Regions from separate parts of the Staphylococcus carnosus genome, predicted to be linked through region 2. Evidence: riboswitches for the same ligand, from Rfam matches in the RefSeq annotation. Region 2 holds a riboswitch; each other region holds the start of a gene.

Region 1 (5,643 bases), 340 kb from region 2:
GGTCCTGAAAAAGTAAAAGCTAAGCCATTCCAATTTGCTAAAGACTTAACAAACGCACGCGAAACACTTCAAAGCAGCTTAGATAAAATAGAACAAAGCGGTATCCATATAGAACAAAAAGAACGTGATTGTGATGATTATTTAGAAATAAAAATAAGAGTTTATAAACGATAAAAGTCATTCGCTACTGTGCGAGTGACTTTTTTTAAATTGTTTTAAAAAAACTAATTAGAAGTATACAATGTGTCCACCCTTTTTTATATAATTAAGAGTGTATCTTAATTATATAAAGGGGAGAAATAGCAATCATGAAAATTAAGCATCTATTTTCTGCTACAGCAGCACTTACTATTTTATTAGCAAGTTGCGGTTCGCAAGAAAAATCGGACAACGATACTAAGCATGAAGAAAAGACTAAAAAAGACGATAATCAAAAAACTGAGAAAAAAGAATCAAATTCAACATCAAGCTCAACGAATAAAAATCAATCTAGTAAAAGTTCTGAATCTAAAAAAGAGTCAAATTCAAACGTTAAACCTGTGAGTCAACTTACACCTCAAGAAAAGGTCGCTTTGGCATTATACGCACCTAAATCAGCCGATTTTACAGTCACTCCTAGTGAATTATTGAATCATAGTTATGTTCAAAATGGAAATGGGGGGGATATTCAACGTACAATTCAACAATTAAAATTATCTAAAGTTGAAGATGTGCCTAAATATATTCCAAGCGCACCTCAAAATATGGATTTTTATTATTCAAATAATTCTAAGGCAGCTTCGGTTGTTGTTATTGGAGTGAGTGATACTCAAGTTTTAATTTCGGGTACGCAAGGGATTAATCCATATCAACAGTTAGTAAATATTGGTGGGTTATATGACGTTAAAGATCTTTATAACCAATATAAAGATAGAAATTTCCAACAAGTAGCAAATCTTATTACTTTTACAGAATCAGCTGAGCCTGCACCAAAAGAGGATGATTCAAGCAGTGACAGCAAAAGCAGTTCATCAGACTCTGGAGAAAAAGTAACTCGTGCTAATGTGATAGATAAAGTAGAAGACTATGAAGGTCATAAATTAGATACAAGCACTTACACGTATAAAGAACCTGAACAAAAGAGTGATGGAAGTTGGGGCTTCTCATTTGTAGATAAGTCAGGCAAACTTGCAGGGTCTTACATCGTTCATTCAGATGGTTCAGTAGAAAAATTTGATGCTAAAGGACAACCTGAATAGGAGGACTTCAACAGATGAAAATGAAGTATTTGTTTGCTGCTTCTGCAACGTTAGCCCTCTTACTTTCAGGATGCGGGCACAGTGACAATAAATCATCAGACAGCAAAAAAGATAATAAACAAGAAGCAAAGCATAAGGATAATAAAACTTCTGAAAAACAAACCAATAAAGAAAGATTTTCAGAATAGAATAGTGAAAAAGATAATTCCGAATCAGAAAAAACATCTGATAATATCAAAAGCTTTAAACAACTCACTAACAAAGATAAGATTGCTTTAGCAATGTTTGCAGTGGGACATTCAAAGTATGCAAAAACAACCATTTCAGCAGAAGAATTATTAAACCATAGTTATGAGAAATTGGATAGTTTGAAAAAGGTACAAAAATCTATCCAAAATATTAAATTCCAAAGAACATTTGATGGACAAGTACCAGGACAGCCTTCTAATATGGATGTTTATGAGTCATATGAATCAAAAGGTAACTACCTTACGATGATGGCTATGACAGATTCACAAATCATTATCATGCCTGAGCAAGGAACAAATACGTACCAACAATTATTGGATTACGGTGCAATTTATAACCTTAAAGACTTGTATGAAAAATATAAGGATAATCCAAACTTTTCTAAAGTGGTAAATATGATTTCGGTTAGTGAAACGCCTGAAGTAGGAACAAGCAGCAAGTCTGATTCTTCTTCTGAAAGCAACGCTAAAGAAAGCACGAGTTCAAGTGGCACAGTAACACGTGCTAATGTGATTGATAAAGTGGAAGACTACGAAGGTCATAAATTAGATACAAGCACTTATACGTATAAAGAACCTGAACAAAAGAGTGATGGAAGTTGGGGCTTCTCATTCGTGGATAAGTCTGGCAACCTTGCAGGTTCGTATATCGTTAATTCCGACGGTTCAGTAGAAAAATTTGATTCTAAAGGACAACCGGAATAATATTTATAAAACTCTGCAGCTTATATGTTGTGGAGTTTTTTATGCTCCTTACTATAATTGAAAAATGTCAGAATTTTTAGTACAATGAGAGACGTTAATTATATTAATCAAACTTATCAAGAGAAGCAGAGGGAATTGGCCCTATGAAGCTTCAGCAACAGAAGGTTATTTAGACTGACCTCACTGTGCTTCATCCAACAAGTACAACTTGAAAGATAGGTGCATATACATAGTAGGCTATATGTTGCTTATACAGTGACATATAGCTTTTTTTGAAAAAAGTATGACGTATCTATCAAAATAAAAGGGGGAACTATGAATGGTGATGTCAAGAAGATTAGCTAAGATACCGGATAGTTATTTTGGAAAAACAATGGGAAGAAAAATTGAACATGGACCGCTTCCTCTCATCAACATGGCAGTAGGTATTCCAGATGGAGAAACACCTAAAGGAATTGTCGATGAATTTGCGGACGCTTTGAGACTTCCTGAAAACCAGAAATATGGCGCGTTCCATGGAAAAGAAACGTTCAAACAAGCAATTGTCGATTTTTATCAACGTCAATATGGCGTTGAATTAGATAAAGATGATGAAGTATGTATTTTATACGGCACTAAAAATGGTCTGGTAGGCTTACCGAACTGTATTGTTAATCCAGAAGATTATGTATTGCTGCCTGACCCTGGATATACAGATTATCTGGCTGGCGTTTTATTTGCGGATGCGCATCCCTATGCATTAGAGTTAGAACCTCCGAATTATCAGCCCGATTGGGATAAAGTGCCTGAGGATATCTTGAAACAAACGAAGCTCATCTATTTAACTTATCCGAATAACCCGACAGGCTCTACAGTAACACAAGAAGTGTTCGATGAAGCGATTCAAAAATTCAAAGGAACGCAAACTAAAATCGTACACGATTTTGCCTATGCTGCCTTTGGATTTGATCATAAAAACCCAAGTATTTTGCAATCAAAAGATGGAAAGGATGTAGCGATAGAAGTCTACTCGCTGTCTAAAGGATATAATATGTCAGGTTATCGTGTTGGTTTTGCATTGGGGAATAAAGATGTTATTCAAGCATTGAAGAAATATCATACACATCACCACGCTGGCATGTTCGGTGCATTACAAGATGCGGCTACTTTTGCTTTGAATAATTATGATGATTTTTTAGAACAACAAAGTGAAGTGTTCAGAAAACGTCGAGATCGCTTTACTGCTATTTTAGATGAAGGTGCTATTCCATATGAACCTATGACAGGTGGTATTTTCTTATGGTTAAAGACACCTGAAAGCTATACTGGAGAACAATTTGTGGAATTCCTATTACAAGATCAGTCAATATTAGTTGCCCCGGGTATTCCATTTGGCGATAATGGCAATCATTATGTACGTGTTTCTCTTGCGTTAGACGATGAACAATTAGATGAAGCAGCGAAGCGGTTGAAATCACTTAGCCCTATGTATAAAAAATAACTGTAAATTAATACCAAACAGAAACTACATTTTAGGCAGTTCAGCCACATATTATAATTCTAAGAAGTTACAAAAGATGCTATTATGCAGGTGTAATAAAAAACATTCAGACGTCCTGGTAAAGAAGACTGAGTGTAAAAATGTTAGGCGTATGGTCTGAGCCATATTCTACCTTAGGCTTATTGAAATAGTCGATTATGTTGGGTGCATAATCGACTATTATTTATTGTCTTTCTTTAACAATAAATAAGCAGCGACTGTTAAAGTTACTGTGTAAATCACTTTGAAAGTTACAAAAGCACAACGAAAAAAATGAGAGGTGAGACAACAAAAGTTGTTTCATCTCTCATTATTTTACTATATATAAATTTTAGGAATAATCTTCAAAAAAATAGAACACTGGATATACGGCTACAACACACACGGGGTGGTGGGAGGTGCTGCCATATATCCAGTGTCTTCTTTTTATAATTAGTAAAAGGAGTTAGGTTATTGCCGTTTATCGGGAAGTGGCAATAAATGAAATTCAGTATATATCCTTATCGGGTGAAGATATATACCAGATAATGAAAAGAATGTTCTTAATCGGGTTTAAGAACAATGGCGATTCATGCCCCAATTCCTGTGGACCCAGGGCATGTAGCCGATATGTTTATTTTAATCGTTTCACTCATAATGGCTGCAGTTTAATAGATGATCGCTTGTCCATTACTGCTTTTCTGGAGTGATTGCAAATGCACGGACAGGGAATCCAGGCGCATCTGCAGGTTTAGGGCTGATTGTATAAATCACTGCCCCTCTTTCAGGGAGTTGATCGAGATTTGTTAACAATTCGATTTGGAATGTATCTTGACCTAATACATAACGCTCTCCGATTAAGTCGCCGTGTTTTGCGACATCAACAGAAGCATCTGTATCAAAAGTTTCATGTCCTACTGATTTAACGCCGCGTTCTTCAAGTAAGAATTGTAATGCGTCTAATGCCCATCCAGGAGCGTGAGGATTGCCTTCAGCATCTTTATTCTCAAATTGTTCAACGTTCGGCCAGCGTTTTGACCAATCACTGCGGAACGCAACGAATGAATCGGGTTCGATGCGGCCGTGCTGGTCTTCCCATTCTAATAAATCTTGGCGTGTAAGGCGAAAATCAGGATTTTCCGCTACTTCTTTAGAGTAATCAAGCACGATAAGGGGCAATACAAGTTCTTTTAAATCGAGCTCATGTAAATAGCGTTTATGTTCCACAAAATGGATAGGTGCATCAATATGGGTGCCATATTGTGTCGCAACACTCCATCTTTGGACGAAAAACCCATCTTCAGGTACCGTACTGATTGTATCGATATATGCTTCTTCTAATGCGCTGAAATGTGGACTCTTTGAATCAAATGTATGCGTCAAATCGACCCATTTATTTTCTTTCAAAGCTTTCAGCTGATCCCATAAAGGATAACTCATCGTAAACACCTCGCTGCTACTGCAATTGTTGTTATTGTTAAAAATAATAAATACTTAAAAGAAAAGTGGTTTTTAAGAGATAAATCGGCGGGATAAATCTCAAGTTATTGAGTTGAGCAGCATGATTAGGGGAAGGAGAGACCTAATCATGTTACTGCCATACTCAATTTCTTTTGGCTTATGCTGTTTCTTGACCTTGTTCTTGACGTAATTTTTTAACTGCTGATACTAAGACAGATAATGCTTCTTTTACTTGATCTTCATTACGTGTTTTCAAGCCGCAATCTGGGTTTACCCAGAATAATGAACGGTCGATTTCTTTCAATCCGCGGTTAATTGCGACTGTGATTTCTTCTTCAGTCGGGATACGTGGACTGTGGATATCATATACACCTAATCCGATACCTAAATCATACGTAATATCCTCAAAGTCTTTAATTAAAGCACCATGGCTTCGAGACGTTTCGATTGAGATAACATCTGCATCTAAATCGTGGATAGTATGAATGATTTC
Region 2 (5,643 bases):
TACCGATTCTATTAGGTATGATTGCAGCATTCAAAGCTTCGAAAGAAAGTAAATTAGCTGGTTTATTAATTATTACAGCAGTTCAAGCAGTTTCTATTTGGAATGTAGGTATCAAAACAGCAGCTGCTCAAAATATAGTAGCAATCAACTTTATCAACCAAAGTTTTGGACAAGATATTTCTTGGGGACAATGGTTTTTATATGCAGCACCTTGGTCTGTACTTATGTCAATTGCATTATATTTCATTATGATGAAAGTAATGCCTCCAGAACATAAAGAGATCGAAGGAGGTAAACAACTTATCCGTCAAGAACTAGACAAACTTGGTCCAATCTCGGCGCGTGAGTGGCGTTTAATAGCAATTTCTGTATTGTTATTATTCTTCTGGTCAACAGAAAAAATATTGCATCCTATTGATTCTTCTTCAATTACACTTGTAGCCATGGCTGTTATGTTGATGCCGAAAATTGGTGTGATGAATTGGAAAGAAGTAGAAGATAAAATTCCATGGGGAACAATTATTGTCTTTGGTATTGGTATTTCACTTGGTAACGTGTTGTTGAATACTGGCGGCGCTCAATGGTTGAGTGATAAAACATTTGGCTTGATGGGCTTGCAACATATGCCATTAGTAGCTACTATTGCACTCATTACATTATTCAATATCCTTATTCACTTAGGATTTGCGAGTGCAACAAGTTTATCGTCAGCTTTGATTCCAGTGTTTATTTCTTTAACTACAACTTTGCATCTAGGCGATCAAAGTATCGGATTTGTCCTTATTCAACAATTCGTTATTAGTTTCGGATTCTTATTACCAGTAAGTGCACCACAAAATATGCTTGCATATGGTACAGGTACATTTACTGTTAAAGACTTCTTGAAATCAGGTGTTCCATTAACTATCGTAGGTTATATTCTTATAATCATTTTCAGTATGACATATTGGAAATGGTTGGGACTTATTTAAAATCAAATAAGACAATAAAAACTTACTTTTTAATAAAAAATAAGCGCACAGATCAGTTTTGTTAACTGTCTGTGCGCTGCTTTGTTTAAAAAACAAAAAAACATACATATAATGCTATATATTCAAAGAAAGTCAGTAAATACATATATTTTAATCGTAGTTTGGCACCAATTGGAACCTCCCAATTCGGATAGTGCTGTTCATAATAAGTTATTTGTAGTAAAAATAACCCGATTCCAAGTGGTAAGAACATAAGCCCAATACTGACTGGATATGAAAACCCGATTTTACGGATAAGATGACCAATTATCATTTGGAATAAAACGATAATGGCTAAAAATATTCCTAGGTAGACTGTCATTTTACCATTCGCACTCCTTTAATTAAAATCAAGAATAGAAATTGAAGTACTGTCATCAAAAAGATAAAGAATACACCTCTAGAATCAAGCAAAGTCATCACATCACGGAAGATGGAAAAAGGTTGGTTGACTAAATAGACTGTGTGCAAGCGTAAAAACCGGCCCATGAATATGCCTAAACTATTTGTGAAAACCAAGATAATTACAATGAGGTAATTAAACACAGGTTTATCTGTTAAATGCAGTAGTTTCATATTGATAAGTGCATATAAATAAAGTGCAAACAAGACGCCTGACACTAAGAATGTAAAATACATCCATTCCGTTGGACGTGCACCATGATAAATATCGAAACCAAATTGATTGAGATGAATGAGATCTGTAACCATATAGAATGTATTTGGAAGTATTAATATAAAGATTACAGCGAAGACAATAAATAATGGCCATTCAAATTTTCTTTTAGGTACAAATAATGGAAGTAGTAGTACTAATTCAAAAGGTATATATGCTAAAAAGAGATTAAGTGCCATAAAATTATAGAAATGATTTAAAGGTAAAGTTAATAATAGTAATAGCACAAAGAGTATTCTAGCAATATAACGTGATTGCATAATTGATGCCTTCTTTCTTTCTTCTCTCGTAATGATAATTTTAATTTATATCAATCGTATTTTTGTTTAAATCAGTCAGACTTATTTGTTTATGTTACAGAGTTTTGAACGTGATATCAATTTAAAAGGGCAATAGCATCCTAACTAAATTGTGATATAAAAGGGATGAATTTTGTGTTTTCATTTAGGGAATAATAATAAGAATTGCAATATTGCTATAAAATGTATCTATTGAGCGTTAGGCAGTCCATGGTGTATAATGGGTAGTCATAAAAATTTAGGTGCAAATAAGCAATAAAGGAGGACATCATGAGTAAGCAATTAATCACATTATATTTTAATATATTTCTTGTTTTCTTAGGGATTGGATTAGTTGTACCTGTATTACCGGTATACTTAAAAGATCTTGGTTTAAATGGAAGTGATTTAGGAATTCTTGTTGCGGCCTTTGCATTGGCGCAGATGGTTATTTCACCATTTGGCGGTAACTTAGCAGATAAATTAGGTAAAAAATTAATTATTTGTATTGGCCTCGTTCTTTTCTCAGTTTCTGAGTTTATTTTTGCGATGAGCAGCAGTTATACTTTATTAATTATTTCAAGAATTATCGGCGGTTTCAGTGCAGGTATGGTAATGCCGGGTGTTACAGGGATGATTGCAGATATTTCTCCTGCTAAAGATAAAGCGAAAAACTTTGGATATATGTCGGCCATAATCAACTCTGGATTTATATTAGGTCCTGGACTTGGCGGATTTATGGCAGAGTTTTCACATCGCTTACCATTCTATTTCGCAGGAACTTTAGGTATTGCAGCTTTCATCTGTTCTATTTTCTTTATACATGGCGCGAAACGTCAAACAACAGATGGTTTTACTCAAATAGAGCCGCAAGAATTAGCCAAAATTAATATTAAGGCTTTTATTACGCCAGTGATCATTACTTTTGTATTAGCTTTTGGTCTTTCAGCTTTTGAAACATTATTCCCGCTTTATACAGCAGATAAAGCGCACTATACGCCTAAGGATATTTCAATTTCAATTACAGGCGGCGGTATTTTAGGTGCAGTTTTCCAAATCTTTTTATTTGATAAATTTATGAAATACTTTAAAGAGTTGACATTCATTCAATTTGCATTATTTTATTCGGCTTTAGTCTTATTCTTTTTAATTATTGCGCATAGCTATTGGTCAATAATGCTTATCAGCTTTATCGTATTTATTGGTTTTGACATGATTCGTCCAGCAGTTACCAACTATTTTTCAAATATTGCAGGAGATCGCCAAGGTTTAGCGGGTGGATTGAACTCGACTTTTACCAGTATGGGTAACTTTATTGGTCCTTTAGTTGCGGGTGTCTTGTATGATTTTGATTTTGAATTTCCGTTGTATATGTCGATTGCTGTCATGTTATTAGGAATATTTATTATATTTGTTGAGAAAACAATTAGAAGTAAAAAACAAACTCAAGAAGGTTGAATATAAGGTGTGAAACATTAAATGTTTCAGCCTTATTATCTGTTGTTATTTTTCAGAAAAATTAAAAATCTAATTGACGGTATTAATTGATAATGATAGGATAAAAATAATTCAATTAATCAAACTCTTATCCAGAGCGGCGGAGGGATGTGCCCGACGAAGCCCAGCAACCATCGTATAACGAAAAGGTGCTAATTCACATTAAGCAAAAGAAGCTTATGAAGATGAGAGAAAGTAATTAAGACTTTCTCTTTTAAAGGGGGAAGTCTTTTTTCATCGTGATGTAAGATTTGATTAATTTGGAGAACTCTTACATAGGATGGTGTCCATTGACATGAAAAAATTAATAAGCGTATTAACTTTAGTAGTCATCGCATTCGCACTTGCAGCTTGCGGTCAAAGTAAAAGTGCAGAGAATAAGAAAATTACTGTAGCAGCCTCGCCAGCGCCTCACGGTGAAGTATTAGAACATGCGAAAGAAGAAATGAAGAAAAAAGGGTACGACTTAGAAATCAAAGTCGTCAATGATTATAAAGTGCCTAATAAATTGTTGGATAAAGGCGATGTAGATGCTAACTTATTCCAGCACGTACCTTATTTAAATGCAGAGAAAAAGTCTCATGGATACAAAATTGAAGAAGTAGGCAAAGTCTTTACGACACCAATGGGCGTATATAGTAAAAAATATAAAAATATTAAAGATATCCCTGAAGGTTCTACAATTTATGTTTCAAACAACCCAGCTGAAGAAGGTCGTTTCTTATCTTTCTTTGTTAATGAAGGGTTAGTGAAAATTAAAAAAGGTGTCAAAATTGAAGATGCTAAATTTGATGACATTGTAGAAAATAAAAAGCATCTGAAATTCAATAATCAGCAAGGTGCAGAATTCTTACCTAAAACGTATAAAAGCGGAGAAGGTGCAGCTGTGATTATGAATTCCAACTATGCAATGGACAATGGTTTGAAACCTTCTAAAGATGCGATTGTGATGGAAGATAAATCATCACCATTTGCGAATATCCTTGCGGTAAAAGAAGGGCATAAAAACGATAAGAAATTCCAAGAATTAATTAAAGTTTTGCAATCTAAAGATATGAAGCACTTCATTGAGAAAAAATATGGAAAAGATGTTGTTCCATATGAAGCAAAATAACTGACAACTGGAGGTAATCAAATGACAAAATTAGGAATTATCGGGACAGGACGTGTAGGAAGCCAAGTATTAACGGATGCACAATATTTAGGAATCTTTTCAGAAATTGTCCTGATAGACACAAATGAAGACTTGGCGAAAGGTGAAGCACTTGATCATCGCCATTTGCAAGGCCTTGGGCATACACATCATGTCAATATTTATAGCGGGACGTATCAAGATTTATCAGATGCTGATATCGTAATCGTATCGGCGAGCGCACCTTCTACACCAGAGATGGCAGATCGAACGTTGTTGACACGTGCTAATAGTTTAATCGTGCATTCAGTTTTTCAAAAATTATCTGAGGTTACCCAAGAAGCGGTCGCTATTTTGATTTCAAATCCAGTAGATGCTATGACGTTGATTGCGCAAGAAGCGGGTTACCCAGCACATAAAGTCATTGGAACGGGTACTAATTTAGAATCCTCGCGTTTTCGTACTTTGATTGCAGATCATTATCAAGTTGATCCAAAAAATGTTGAAGCATTTGTATTAGGTGAACACGGTTCGCATGCAGTGCCGATTTGGAGTCGAGTGCGTATTGCTGGTATTGAGCTTCCTGAATTTGAAACATTAACAGGAAGTACACCAATTGATAAAAAAGCAGTTTCCAAACGAATCGATGAAGTCGCTTTTGAAGTATTCAAGAAGAAAGGTTGGACAAATTCAGCAATTTCCAGATCAGCTGTACAGTTGGCACAAGCCATTTTATTGGATGAACATCCTATCGAACCCGTCAGTGCTTCTGTGAATGGAGAATATGAATTGACTGGAGGAGCACTCAGCTTGTTATCTTTAATAGATAGAAACGGTATTGTAAAACGCCTGCCGATTTCTCTTAATTCTGATGAACTCCAACAACTTAAAGATGCGCATATATTCATTACAGAAGCTGTAGCACAGGCACATAAAGAGATTGAAAACATATCTTAAACAACAAACTTATAAGCTTTGTTGAAAGTTTGTAACATAACTGAATTAAAAATGAATCAAGAAATACGTACTTTACTTTAATAATGGTGAAGT
Region 3 (5,643 bases), 1.9 Mb from region 2:
CGACAAAGGAGAAACTGGTACACCGGGTACTTCAGTCACTGTTGCAAAAGTAGAACCGCAGCCGAATGGCGATACAAAAGTAACATTCTCAGATGGAAAAGAAGTGACAATTCCAAAAGGAGAAAAAGGAGACAAGGGTGATACTGGCGCTCAAGGTGCAACAGGCCAAAATGGCAGAGATGGTCAATCGATTACTGTTCAAAGCACAGCTCCAGATGCAGATGGCAATACAGTGGTAACTTTCTCTGATGGATCTAAAGTTGTTCTTCCGAAAGGAAAAGATGGCGTAGACGGTAAATCTGTAACAGTTCAAAATACTGAAACAACACCTGAGGGTAACACGAAAGTGACCTTCTCAGATGGTCATGAAATCACAATCGCGAAAGGCGATAAAGGAGACAAAGGTGATTCGGTTACTGTCGCAAAAGTAGAACCGCAGCCGAATGGCGATACTAAAGTGACTTTCTCTGACGGAAAAGAAGTGACAATTCCAAAAGGAGAAAAAGGAGACAAGGGTGATACTGGCGCTCAAGGTGCGGCAGGCCAAAATGGTGCTGATGCTAAACCGTTAACAGTTACAGCATCTACGCAAACACCAGAAGGTAATACTGAAATCACATTTAGTGACGGCACAAAAGTAACTGTTCCGAAAGCCAAAGACGGTAAATCAATTACTGTTCAAAGTACAGCGCCAGATGCAGACGGCAACACAGTAGTAACGTTCTCAGATGGCAGCGCAATTACTATTCCTAAAGGCGCTAAAGGCGATGCAGGTAAAGATGGTATTGATGGTAAAGATGCTAAACCGTTAACAGTTACAAGCACTGAAAAAGATGCAGATGGCAATACAGTTATCCACTTCAGCGATGGCGGTACAGCTGTTATTTCTAAAGGAGATAAAGGAGCAGGTGGTCAATCGATTACTGTTCAAAATGTAGGACCGGATGCAGATGGCAATACAGAAGTCACATTCTCAGATGGCTCTAAAGTCACAATTCCAAAAGCTAAAGATGGTATCGATGGTAAATCTATCACTATTACAGGCAACGAAACATTACCTAGTGGAGATATTAAGGTCACATTCAGTGATGGACACGAAATTATTGTTCCTAAAGGAACAAAAGGTGATGCTGGAGACTCTGTAACAATTGTTAAAACAACTAAAGATCCAAATGGCAATACAGTGGTTTCATTCAGCGATGGAAGCAGCGTTACAATTCCTAAAGGAGACAAAGGTGATAAAGGTGATGATGGTACTTCTGTAACTATTACAGGAACTGAAGTACAACTTGACGGCTCTACAAAAGTCACATTCTCAGATGGTCGTGAAATTAATATTCCTAAAGGTAAAGATGGCAAATCTGTGACAATCACTAAAGCTGAACCAGATGCAGATGGCAATACAGTTATTGACTTCAGTGATGGTTCTAAAGTGACTGTACCAAAAGGTAAAGATGGCAAATCAATCACGGTACCAAAAGGCCAAGATGGCAGATCTGTTTCAGTGAAAGGTTCTCATCTAGATAAAGACGGCAACACTGTTGTTGAATTTACTGACGGTAATGTTATCACTGTCTTAAAAGGACGAGATGGCAAAGATGGTGTTGATGGCAAATCGATTACAGTAACAGGACAAAAAGTAGATCCGAATGGTAATACTATTGTTGTATTCAGTGATGGCCGCGAAATTACAATTCCAAAAGGAAAAGATGGTATATCTGTAACTGTGAAAAATTCACATCCAGATAAAGATGGTAACACAATCGTTGAATTCAGTGACGGTAATACAATTACAGTCTTGAAAGGCCAAGATGGACGTGATGGTCTAAACGGTAGAGATGGAAGAGATGCTCAACCATATACACCTGTTATTATTGTTAATAACTATATTGACGCTTATAATACGCACGTTGTTTGTTTGAGTGATGGACGTAAAATTGAAATTCCATGTTGTCCGAATGGTCAGCCTGTTATTATTGTAGGTTATTACTACGACACTGTTGGAAATATTGTTTTACAATGTGGCGATAATTCACGTGTAATTGTTCCATGTCAAAAATCAATACAACCATCAGTATCTATTCCGATGATTCCATTGGTACCAGCACAACCAAGTGTACCAGTGCAACCAAGTGTACCAGCACAACCAAGTGTGCCAGCACAACCGAGTGTACCAGTACAACCGAGTGTACCAGTGCAACCAAGTGTTCCTGTAGATCCGAATGGTCAGATTGAAACACCAAACATACCTGGTCCGCAAACACCGAAAGAACCTACTCAACCAGGAGGCTATACACCATTTGTCCCTAATAATTCAGGTGATCAATTTGTGCCAGAACAGCCGAATACTGATACAAAAGTGCCTTCAGTAGAAAAAGATAATAACGAAGGTAATCATGTAACAGATGAGAATAGAGGTTACACAACTAGAAAAACAAATACAGATATTAAAGTTGAAAAGGCTAATAAAACAAAATCAGCTCAACCTCAACAAAAAGTGAAAGCATTGCCGAATACAGGTAGCGATAATACAGCACCGATGTTGTATGGTACTATCTTTGCAGGTTTAGGAACAGCAATGGTATTTGGTATGAAACGTCGTAAAAATAAAAATTAAATATATGTTTTAATTTTGAGAATCAGGCTTTAATGCCTGGTTCTTTTTTTATGATGAATACTGTTAATTCAAATTATAGTGTATATATTGTTGTTGCGATTTCTTGACGTAACTGACGTTATATTCGGTTTATATATTGTTTGATCAATTGATACTATCTAAATATATAAACGAAACCATGCATTTATTAAAGCCATGAAAGTGAGTTATATCATATGATAAAGTGAACATAGAATATACAAAGGAGCGAAGATGAATGAAAGTATCCGGAGAGGTCAGATTTACGATTACATTGATATTAGTATTTGGAATAGGCTTTATAATACAAAATTTCTTTACTACGAATAATTGGGTAACTTTTCTAATTAAGCTTGTTATCAACGTAATAGTAGCTTTAGTTTTAACAGTATTAATCAATTTTATTTTTGAAAAGATAGAGAAAAACAAAACTGGTAAATGAACTGTTTTTAAGCATTTTTATCATTGATTTGAATACTTGCAAACGCTTACTGCTGTAGTGTTTAGAATAAAGTTGAAATTAACAATTTTCTAAAAATTAATGTTGACTTTTTCACTCAGTAATGTAATATATGGAATATAAATAAATGAATTGAATACATAAACTCTTATCCAGAGAGGTGGAGGGACAGGCCCTACGAAACCTCGGCAGCAGGATCAGTTATAAATGATTACTGTGCCAATTCCTACAGCGGAGCTGTAAAGATGAGACGAGCCGATATATTATTCCGAGGACTTGTTTCATTGTCCCCGGAATTTTTATTTTTCAAAATAAAAATCTAAATAGAGGCAAAATTCATTTATTTCAAATTATCAGAGGGGGCTATTCAATGATTGAGTTCAAGGATGTCACTAAAACATTCCATAAGCGCTCAACAGAAATTCAAGCTTTGAAAGATGTCAGTTTTACTGTAGAACGTCAAGAAATCTATGGTGTCATCGGCTATAGTGGTGCCGGTAAAAGTACATTAATCAGAATGGTAAATAAGCTTGAAGATGTAACGTCTGGAGAAGTTATTGTCGATGGACATCGTATAGATCAATATAGCAAGAAATCATTACGCAAAGTCAAAAAGAATATTGGCATGATATTCCAACACTTCAATTTATTAAACTCAAAAACAGTATTCAGTAATGTGGCAATGCCATTAATTCTTGAAGGCAAAGACAAAAAATACATAAAAGAGAAAGTAGAGGAAATGCTTGATTTCGTTGGTCTTGGAGATAAAGGAACACAATATCCGAATGAACTTTCAGGTGGTCAAAAACAAAGAGTGGCGATTGCACGAGCACTTGTAACAGATCCTAAAATTTTGTTGTGTGATGAAGCAACGAGTGCATTAGACCCAGCAACAACTGATTCTATCTTGCAGCTTTTAAAACGCGTTAATGAAACATTTGAAGTTACAATTTTATTAATTACACATGAAATGAGTGTTATTCAAAAAATTTGTGACAAGGTTGCTGTAATGGAACAGGGTCGAGTTATCGAAAAAGGCACTGTGCTAGACGTGTTCAGCCATCCGAAAACTAAAACGGCTAAGAACTTTGTTTCTACTGTCATCAGTACTGATATCAGTGACAAGATGATACATCAGTTACCGACAGATGAAAATTATCAAGATGTGAAAGTTTATATGGAAGGTTCTCAATTAGGTTTATCAGTTATCCAGACATTGATTAAAACATTCAATTTAGATGTTAATGTGATTTATGCTTCTATGTCTGATATTCAAGATACTTCAGTGGGATATCTGACATTACGTATTAAAGGTTCTGATGAAGAGAAACAGCATGCATATGATTACTTGAAACAACATCACATCGAATATGAGGAGGTTGGATAATATGCTAGGTTCATCATTAGATTCATCTCAATTATGGGAAGCACTTTATCAAACGTTATTGATGGTTTCGATTTCATTAGTAATCGGTGCATTAATCGGAATTCCATTAGGCATTCTGCTTGTTGTTACAAAGAAAAATGGAATTTGGGAAAATGTTGCAGTTTACCATATCTTGAACCCGATTATTAATATCTTCCGTTCTATTCCATTCATTATTTTGTTAATTGCGATTGTGCCATTCACAAAATTGATTGTAGGAACATCAATCGGGACAGCAGCAGCTATCGTACCATTAACAGTATATGTTGCACCTTATATTGCACGTTTGGTTGAAAACTCTTTGTTAGAAGTAGATTCAGGTGTAATTGAGGCGGCACATGCAATGGGCGCTTCACCTTTCCAAATTATTCGTTACTTTTTAATGCCAGAAGCTTTGGGCTCTTTAATCTTAGCGATTACAACTGCGATTATTGGTTTAATCGGTTCAACAGCAATGGCAGGTGCAGTAGGTGGCGGTGGTATTGGTGACTTGGCATTAGCATATGGTTATCAACGTTTTGATACTATCGTCATTGTGATTACAGTAGTTATCTTAGTGATTATGGTTCAGCTGATTCAATCTCTCGGGAATGTCTTAGCTAAGAAAATTCGCAGAAATTAATCAAACAAAGGGGTATTTAGGATATGAAAAAATTATTAGTATTATTAATGGCATTAGTCGTTGTACTTGCTGCATGTGGCGGCAATAAAAAAGATGACAAGACAGTGACAGTAGGGGTAGCATCAGATGATACGAAAGTATGGGATAAAGTAAAAGAACTTGCGAAAAAAGATGGAATCAACGTTGAAATCAAGAAGTTCTCTGATTACAACGTACCGAACAAGGCGCTAAATGATGGGGATATCGACATGAACGCATTCCAACACTTCGCATTCTTACATGAATATGAAAAAGCAAACAAAGGTACACATATCACACCAATCCGCACAACAGTTTTTGCACCATTGGGTATTTATTCTAAGAAAATCAAAGATATTAAAGATTTGAAAAAAGGTGCAAAAGTTGTTATTCCTAATGACGTTTCTAACCAAGCACGTGCATTGAAATTATTAGAAAGTGCTGGTTATATCAAACTTTCTAAAGACTTTGGTTTAAAAGGC
Region 4 (5,643 bases), 120 kb from region 2:
GATTTCTTATACCAACATTAGTACTTTTGATTGCGGTATTTTTCTTTATTCTGATTATTTTCTTGGATAGACATTAACAATGGTTATATTTAAAACAAATAAGGTAAAAGTAATAATTACAAACTTAAAAGGAATGTGAGGGGAGCATTATGAGTAAAGTAGATGTTGCTGTGACAATAGCTCCTAAAGAGGAGATTACTGATCAACTGAAAAAAGATTTAATAAGAGAACAAAAAAGTATCGATATTATCGAATTACGTATCGATCAACGAGAATCTTTTGAAATAGCTGATTTAGAACGTTTATTCAAGACGTTAAAAGATTTGCAATTGGATGTTCAAGTATTGGTAACTTATCGTACATCAGTGCAAGGCGGTAAAGGACAAAAAAATGGAAACACTTATTACGAATTCTTACAAGATCTTATTCAAATTCAAGGATACGATATGGTGGATATTGAGTGGGATGAAGCACAGACCGAAATATTATTACAATTGATTGTACAAGCACAATCTGCGGGACTTAAAGTAGTGTTGTCACAACATGATTTTGACAAAACGCCAAATTTGGAAGTATTAAAATTTTTATATTTTAAAATGAATAAACTAGGCGCAGACATTGTAAAATTAGCGGTTATGCCGAATGAAAAGCAAGATGTTTTAAATTTATTAGAGGCACTTGCTACTGCATCAGAAAGTATAGAGGCTAAACCAGTAGGTATCTCAATGTCTCATCTTGGCTTAATTTCAAGAACTGCACAAGGAGTGTTTGGCGGAATAATTTCATACGGTTGTTTAGGAACACCGCAAGCACCTGGTCAAATTCATGTCGGTCAATTAAAAGAACTTTTGAATATATACGAAATAAACAAATAATTTGAATTAGATCATTCGACATTCTATACTATAAATGATAATGATTATCATTAAATGAAAGGGAGTTAGACTGTGGAATTAAAAGATGCAATTACTTCAAGACGCAGTGTGAAAATATTTGACCATGATATGCATATAGATGATGAAGCATTGTATGAAGCACTTAAACTTTCTACAGATGCACCGAATCATGGTATGAGGGAACCTTGGAGAATTGTGCATGTTTCTAAAGATCGATTAGGAGATATGAGCCGTTCAGTTTCTCGCTTTGCTTTTAGAAACGAGCCTGAGAAACAACAAAGTCACTTTGATGCTGTGACAAAACTTGGCGGATTATTAGTTATGATTGTTAAAAGAGATCCAAGACAAAAAGAAAATCTTGAAAATCATTTAGCGTTTGGAACATATGCACAAAATCTCATGCTTTTACTTTATGAAGCAGGAATTGGAACATGTTGGAAGTCGCCTGAGTACATCTTTTCTCCTAAAGTAAGAAAAGTATTAGGCGTACAAGCTGACGAAGATTTGGTTGGATTTTTATATTTAACAGATTTAGAAGGAAAAATCCCTCCGAAAAAACCACGTCACACTGAAAGTTTTATTTCGGAATATTAATTTTAAAACGGGCTGTGATTCACATAGAAATCACAGCCCGTTTTTGTTGTCTGTATTTATTTGTTGAATGTTTCACTTAAGAAAGATTCTACTTGTTCAGGAGATTTAGCATTTGCAGAATGTAAATGTGCTAGTTTGTCTCCATATTGGAAAACTAATAAGCTAGGGATACCCATCACTTCATTTTCTTGTGTTACTTCTTCAAGTTCATCACGATTAACTGAATACCATTTGTATTCATCATATTTTTTGATAATAGGATCAATCCACATATCCATAGCGCGACAATCGGGACACCAACCTGCTTCGAATTTAATAATTACAGGCTCAGCACTTTGAATAATTTTATCAAAATCTTCACGTGTTTTAATAGCTTCCATTATTCGTTCTCTCCTTCAATTAAATTATCGTACCTTTATTATAACTAATGTTTAGCAAATCTAAAAAAATTTTAACCTATAAATTAAAGCGTTTTAAATGATAATTTGGTATATTATAAACAAAGTTAAAGGAGGTCAATATTTGTGATTAGATTTTATCAGTATCAAAATTGTACAACATGTAAGAAGGCTGCCAAATTTTTAGATGAATATGGCGTAAGTTATGAACCAATTGACATTGTGGAGTTAAACCCCAATAAAAGAGAATTACAAGATATTATTGATAAGACCGGCGTCGAGATTGATAAATTATTCAATAAGCGCGGAGGTAAATACCGTGAATTAGGTCTTAAAGATCGCTTAGATGATTTATCAGACGATGAAAAACTGGATTTATTGGCTTCGGACGGTATGTTAGTTAAACGTCCATTAGCGGTTTCAGGTGATAAAATCACTCTTGGTTTCAATGAAAAAGAGTACAAAGAAACATGGGTGAATTAAGGCTTGATTCTCTAAGAAATCATTGCAATGGAAATTTGCATAATTAAATTAACCAAAAAATATAAAAAATTAAAAGATGTCTATAAATAGTTGAATGAAAAGGCTTCATATGGCATCATTGAAATGTATTCATTTATTTTATAGGAGGGGATTCGTGTGGCAGTGCCAGAGGAATTAAAATATTCAAAAGAACATGAATGGGTAAAAGTTGAGGGCGATACAGTAACAATCGGTATCACTGAATATGCGCAAGGAGAACTTGGCGATATTGTATTCGTAGAATTACCAGAAACTGAAGATGATATTGAAGAAAGCGAATCTTTCGGTAGCGTGGAATCAGTTAAAACTGTATCTGAATTATATGCACCTGTATCAGGTTCTGTTGTAGAAATCAATGAAGAATTAGAAGACAGCCCTGAATTCGTTAATGAATCACCATACGAAAAAGCTTGGATGGTGAAAGTGAAATTAAATGATGAAAGTCAATTAGATGACTTATTGTCAGCTGATCAATATAAAGAAATGATTGGTGAATAATTTATATTGATATGCAACTCCAGGATACTTTGTATTTTGGGGTTATTTTTTTCGCTATTTTGGATATAACTAATTATATCGGTAAAGTGCAGATACTTAACAACATCTACATAGTGTGTGAAACATAAACAAGTTTCATGCAAAGCAATAAGTGTCTGCGTTAAAATATAGTTATAAGTTTATGATTAAAACTAAATATCGATACGTATTTCTTAACTTAAGCACCACGTTTGCAAGTATTATGCAATGATATCACGAGAGTATTGGAGTGTAGTGAATATGGCATTGTTAGATAAAGTAATCGTTGTTGAAGGTAAGACAGATAAAAAGCGTGTTCAAGAGGTGATAAACGAGCCTGTTCAAATCATGTGTACACACGGGACAATGGGAATTGATAAGTTGGATGGTATGATTGAATCCCTATATGAACGCCCAGTCTTTATCCTTGTGGATGCAGATAAAGAAGGTAATCGTATCCGACAATGGTTTAAACAATATCTTTCAGAAAGCGGGCATATCTTTGTAGATAAAACATACTGCGAAGTGGCACGCTGTCCTAGACCTTATCTTGCCAGAGTGCTTAGAAAATACGGATTTGAAGTAAAAGAAGAAGCTCCTGTGAAAGGATTAGTTTATAGATGAGTACGAGTAAAGAAGAGCGGACAGATATTACGCAAAACTTTGATAAAGATAAACATCTTATCTTCGGATATACTCCGATGTGCGGAACTTGTAAGATTTCAGAACGCATGCTAGACATTGCGAATGAGATTTTACAGTTGCCTGTTACAAAGGTTGATTTGAATTTTCATGCAGACTTCAGTGAACAATATCAAATTCAATCTGTTCCCGTATTATTGATAATGTCCAAAGATGAAGAAATGAAGCGTATTTACGCATTTCAATCTGTTCCATATTTATTAGAAAATTTAAAATAGTTATTGACTATCACTGAGTGAAGTGGTAGGATAAAAATCAATTAAATAGTGTTATCTCTTATCAAGAGAGGTGGAGGGATGTGCCCTGCGAAACCCGGCAACCGTCTTTATATAGAAATGGTGCCAATTCACAAAAAGTTGAACTGCTTTTGAAGATGAGAGAAAGAAATTTTAAATTGCTTTCTCTTTATTGCTATAAGCAGCGATAAGAGAAAGCATTTTTAATTTGGTAGTGTAAGCAAGGAAAGGGGAGTATAGGGTGATTCAACTAAAACAAATCGTCAAACGGTATAAGACGAAACATCAAGATGTACTAGCTGTTGATCATGTCGATTTAGATGTAGCTGAAGGTACTATTTATGGCGTTATCGGGTTTTCAGGCGCTGGTAAAAGTACTCTTGTCAGAATCTTAAATTATTTAGAAGAACCAACTTCAGGCGAAGTGATTATAGACGGAGAAGAATTAGGTAAGCTTTCTAAAGCACAATTAAGAAAGAAACGTCAAAAAGTCAGCATGATTTTCCAACATTTCAATTTATTATGGTCAAGAACTGTGTTGGACAATATTACATTTCCATTGGAAATTGCTGGGTATAACCGTCGTGACGCTGTGAAAAGAGCAAAAGAACTTGTTCAATTAGTAGGTTTAAGCGGACGGGAAAAAGCATATCCTTCTGAATTGTCTGGAGGTCAAAAACAAAGGGTCGGTATTGCAAGAGCATTAGCAAATGATCCTAAAGTCTTGTTATGTGATGAAGCAACAAGTGCGTTAGACCCGCAAACAACTGATGAAATTTTAGAACTGCTTTTGAAAATAAGAAAAGAACAAGATTTAACAATTGTGATTATTACTCATGAAATGAACGTTATTAGACAAATCTGTGATGAAGTTGCCGTTATGGAAAATGGACGTGTGATTGAGCGCGGAAATGTCAAAGAAGTATTTGAAAATCCTCAACATCAGGTTACTAAGCGTTTCGTTAAAGAAGGCTTAAATGATGAATTTGATGAGTCAATCGAAGAATTGATTCCAGAATCGCAAGATGGTTATATTCTTAGATTTAATTTTGCAGGGGAAGAAACAACTGAACCTATTGTGTCCTTTATTACTCAAAAATATAATTTAGATGTAAATATTTTAGAAGCAAATATTCGTCATTCTAAAAATGGACCTATCGGTTTCTTGATTGTACATATTGCAGGATTGAAAACTGAATATTTCGAGGAGTTCAAAAATGAACTGGAAAGTCATAATGTGAACGTGGAGGTGGTACGTCATGGATAAGTCATTCAGTGATATTTTGCAAGAAATGATAACGATGCCTAATGTGCAGTGGGATCAAGTATGGCAAGCTTCTCTTGAAACATTATATATGACGGCTATTTCGACAGTGTTTGCTTTTGTTATAGGTTTAATTTTAGGCGTATTGTTATTCTTGACGGCTAAGAGTACTTCACCAGCAGCAAAAGTTTTCTATCAAATTGTGTCATTTATAGTTAACTTATTCAGAGCGATTCCATTCATTATTTTAATCTTATTGTTAATTCCGTTTACAAGTTTGATTTTAGGAACTATTAGTGGACCGACTGGTGCATTGCCAGCGTTAGTCATTGGAGCCGCTCCGTTCTATGCGCGTTTAGTGGAAATTGCTTTTAAAGAGATTAACAAAGGTGTTATCGAAGCTGCACGTTCAATGGGGGCTAATACTTGGACAATTATCAGAAAAGTATTAATTCCAGAAGCTCGTCCAGCATTGATTTCAGGTATAACTGTAACTGCGATTGCTTTAGTTGGTT

The links. Region 2 has a riboswitch for S-adenosylmethionine ahead of DYE31_RS10775 (MetQ/NlpA family ABC transporter substrate-binding protein). Riboswitches for the same ligand answer to the same signal wherever they lie in the genome.
Region 1: linked by a shared signal. The riboswitch ahead of DYE31_RS12530 (aminotransferase class I/II-fold pyridoxal phosphate-dependent enzyme) and the one ahead of DYE31_RS10775 (MetQ/NlpA family ABC transporter substrate-binding protein) in region 2 are both predicted to bind S-adenosylmethionine.
Region 3: linked by a shared signal. The riboswitch ahead of DYE31_RS01410 (methionine ABC transporter ATP-binding protein) and the one ahead of DYE31_RS10775 (MetQ/NlpA family ABC transporter substrate-binding protein) in region 2 are both predicted to bind S-adenosylmethionine.
Region 4: linked by a shared signal. The riboswitch ahead of DYE31_RS10200 (methionine ABC transporter ATP-binding protein) and the one ahead of DYE31_RS10775 (MetQ/NlpA family ABC transporter substrate-binding protein) in region 2 are both predicted to bind S-adenosylmethionine.

What each region holds. Positions count from the first base shown of each region.
Region 1 covers NZ_UHCT01000001.1:2,559,623-2,565,265, reverse strand. The annotation lists gene noc (nucleoid occlusion protein) at 1-174, shown strand, start outside; gene DYE31_RS12540 (hypothetical protein) at 309-1,238, shown strand; gene DYE31_RS12940 (hypothetical protein) at 1,253-1,426, shown strand; gene DYE31_RS12535 (hypothetical protein) at 1,520-2,191, shown strand; SAM riboswitch class I at 2,302-2,413, shown strand; gene DYE31_RS12530 (aminotransferase class I/II-fold pyridoxal phosphate-dependent enzyme) at 2,511-3,671, shown strand; gene DYE31_RS12525 (cyclase family protein) at 4,380-5,129, opposite strand; gene metE (5-methyltetrahydropteroyltriglutamate--homocysteine S-methyltransferase) at 5,308-5,643, opposite strand, start outside.
Region 2 covers NZ_UHCT01000001.1:2,214,700-2,220,342, reverse strand. The annotation lists gene DYE31_RS10795 (SLC13 family permease) at 1-971, shown strand, start outside; gene DYE31_RS10790 (hypothetical protein) at 1,057-1,332, opposite strand; gene DYE31_RS10785 (DUF1361 domain-containing protein) at 1,329-1,946, opposite strand; gene norA (multidrug efflux MFS transporter NorA) at 2,256-3,422, shown strand; SAM riboswitch class I at 3,547-3,653, shown strand; gene DYE31_RS10775 (MetQ/NlpA family ABC transporter substrate-binding protein) at 3,757-4,575, shown strand; gene DYE31_RS10770 (lactate/malate family dehydrogenase) at 4,597-5,550, shown strand.
Region 3 covers NZ_UHCT01000001.1:337,750-343,392, forward strand. The annotation lists gene DYE31_RS01400 (YSIRK-type signal peptide-containing protein) at 1-2,617, shown strand, start outside; SAM riboswitch class I at 3,241-3,347, shown strand; gene DYE31_RS01410 (methionine ABC transporter ATP-binding protein) at 3,466-4,482, shown strand; gene DYE31_RS01415 (methionine ABC transporter permease) at 4,484-5,143, shown strand; gene gmpC (dipeptide ABC transporter glycylmethionine-binding lipoprotein) at 5,167-5,643, shown strand, end outside.
Region 4 covers NZ_UHCT01000001.1:2,098,853-2,104,495, reverse strand. The annotation lists gene aroD (type I 3-dehydroquinate dehydratase) at 150-875, shown strand; gene DYE31_RS10230 (nitroreductase family protein) at 948-1,490, shown strand; gene DYE31_RS10225 (thioredoxin family protein) at 1,547-1,870, opposite strand; gene DYE31_RS10220 (arsenate reductase family protein) at 2,015-2,371, shown strand; gene gcvH (glycine cleavage system protein GcvH) at 2,528-2,908, shown strand; gene DYE31_RS10210 (toprim domain-containing protein) at 3,188-3,550, shown strand; gene DYE31_RS10205 (thioredoxin family protein) at 3,547-3,846, shown strand; SAM riboswitch class I at 3,902-4,008, shown strand; gene DYE31_RS10200 (methionine ABC transporter ATP-binding protein) at 4,106-5,131, shown strand; gene DYE31_RS10195 (methionine ABC transporter permease) at 5,124-5,643, shown strand, end outside.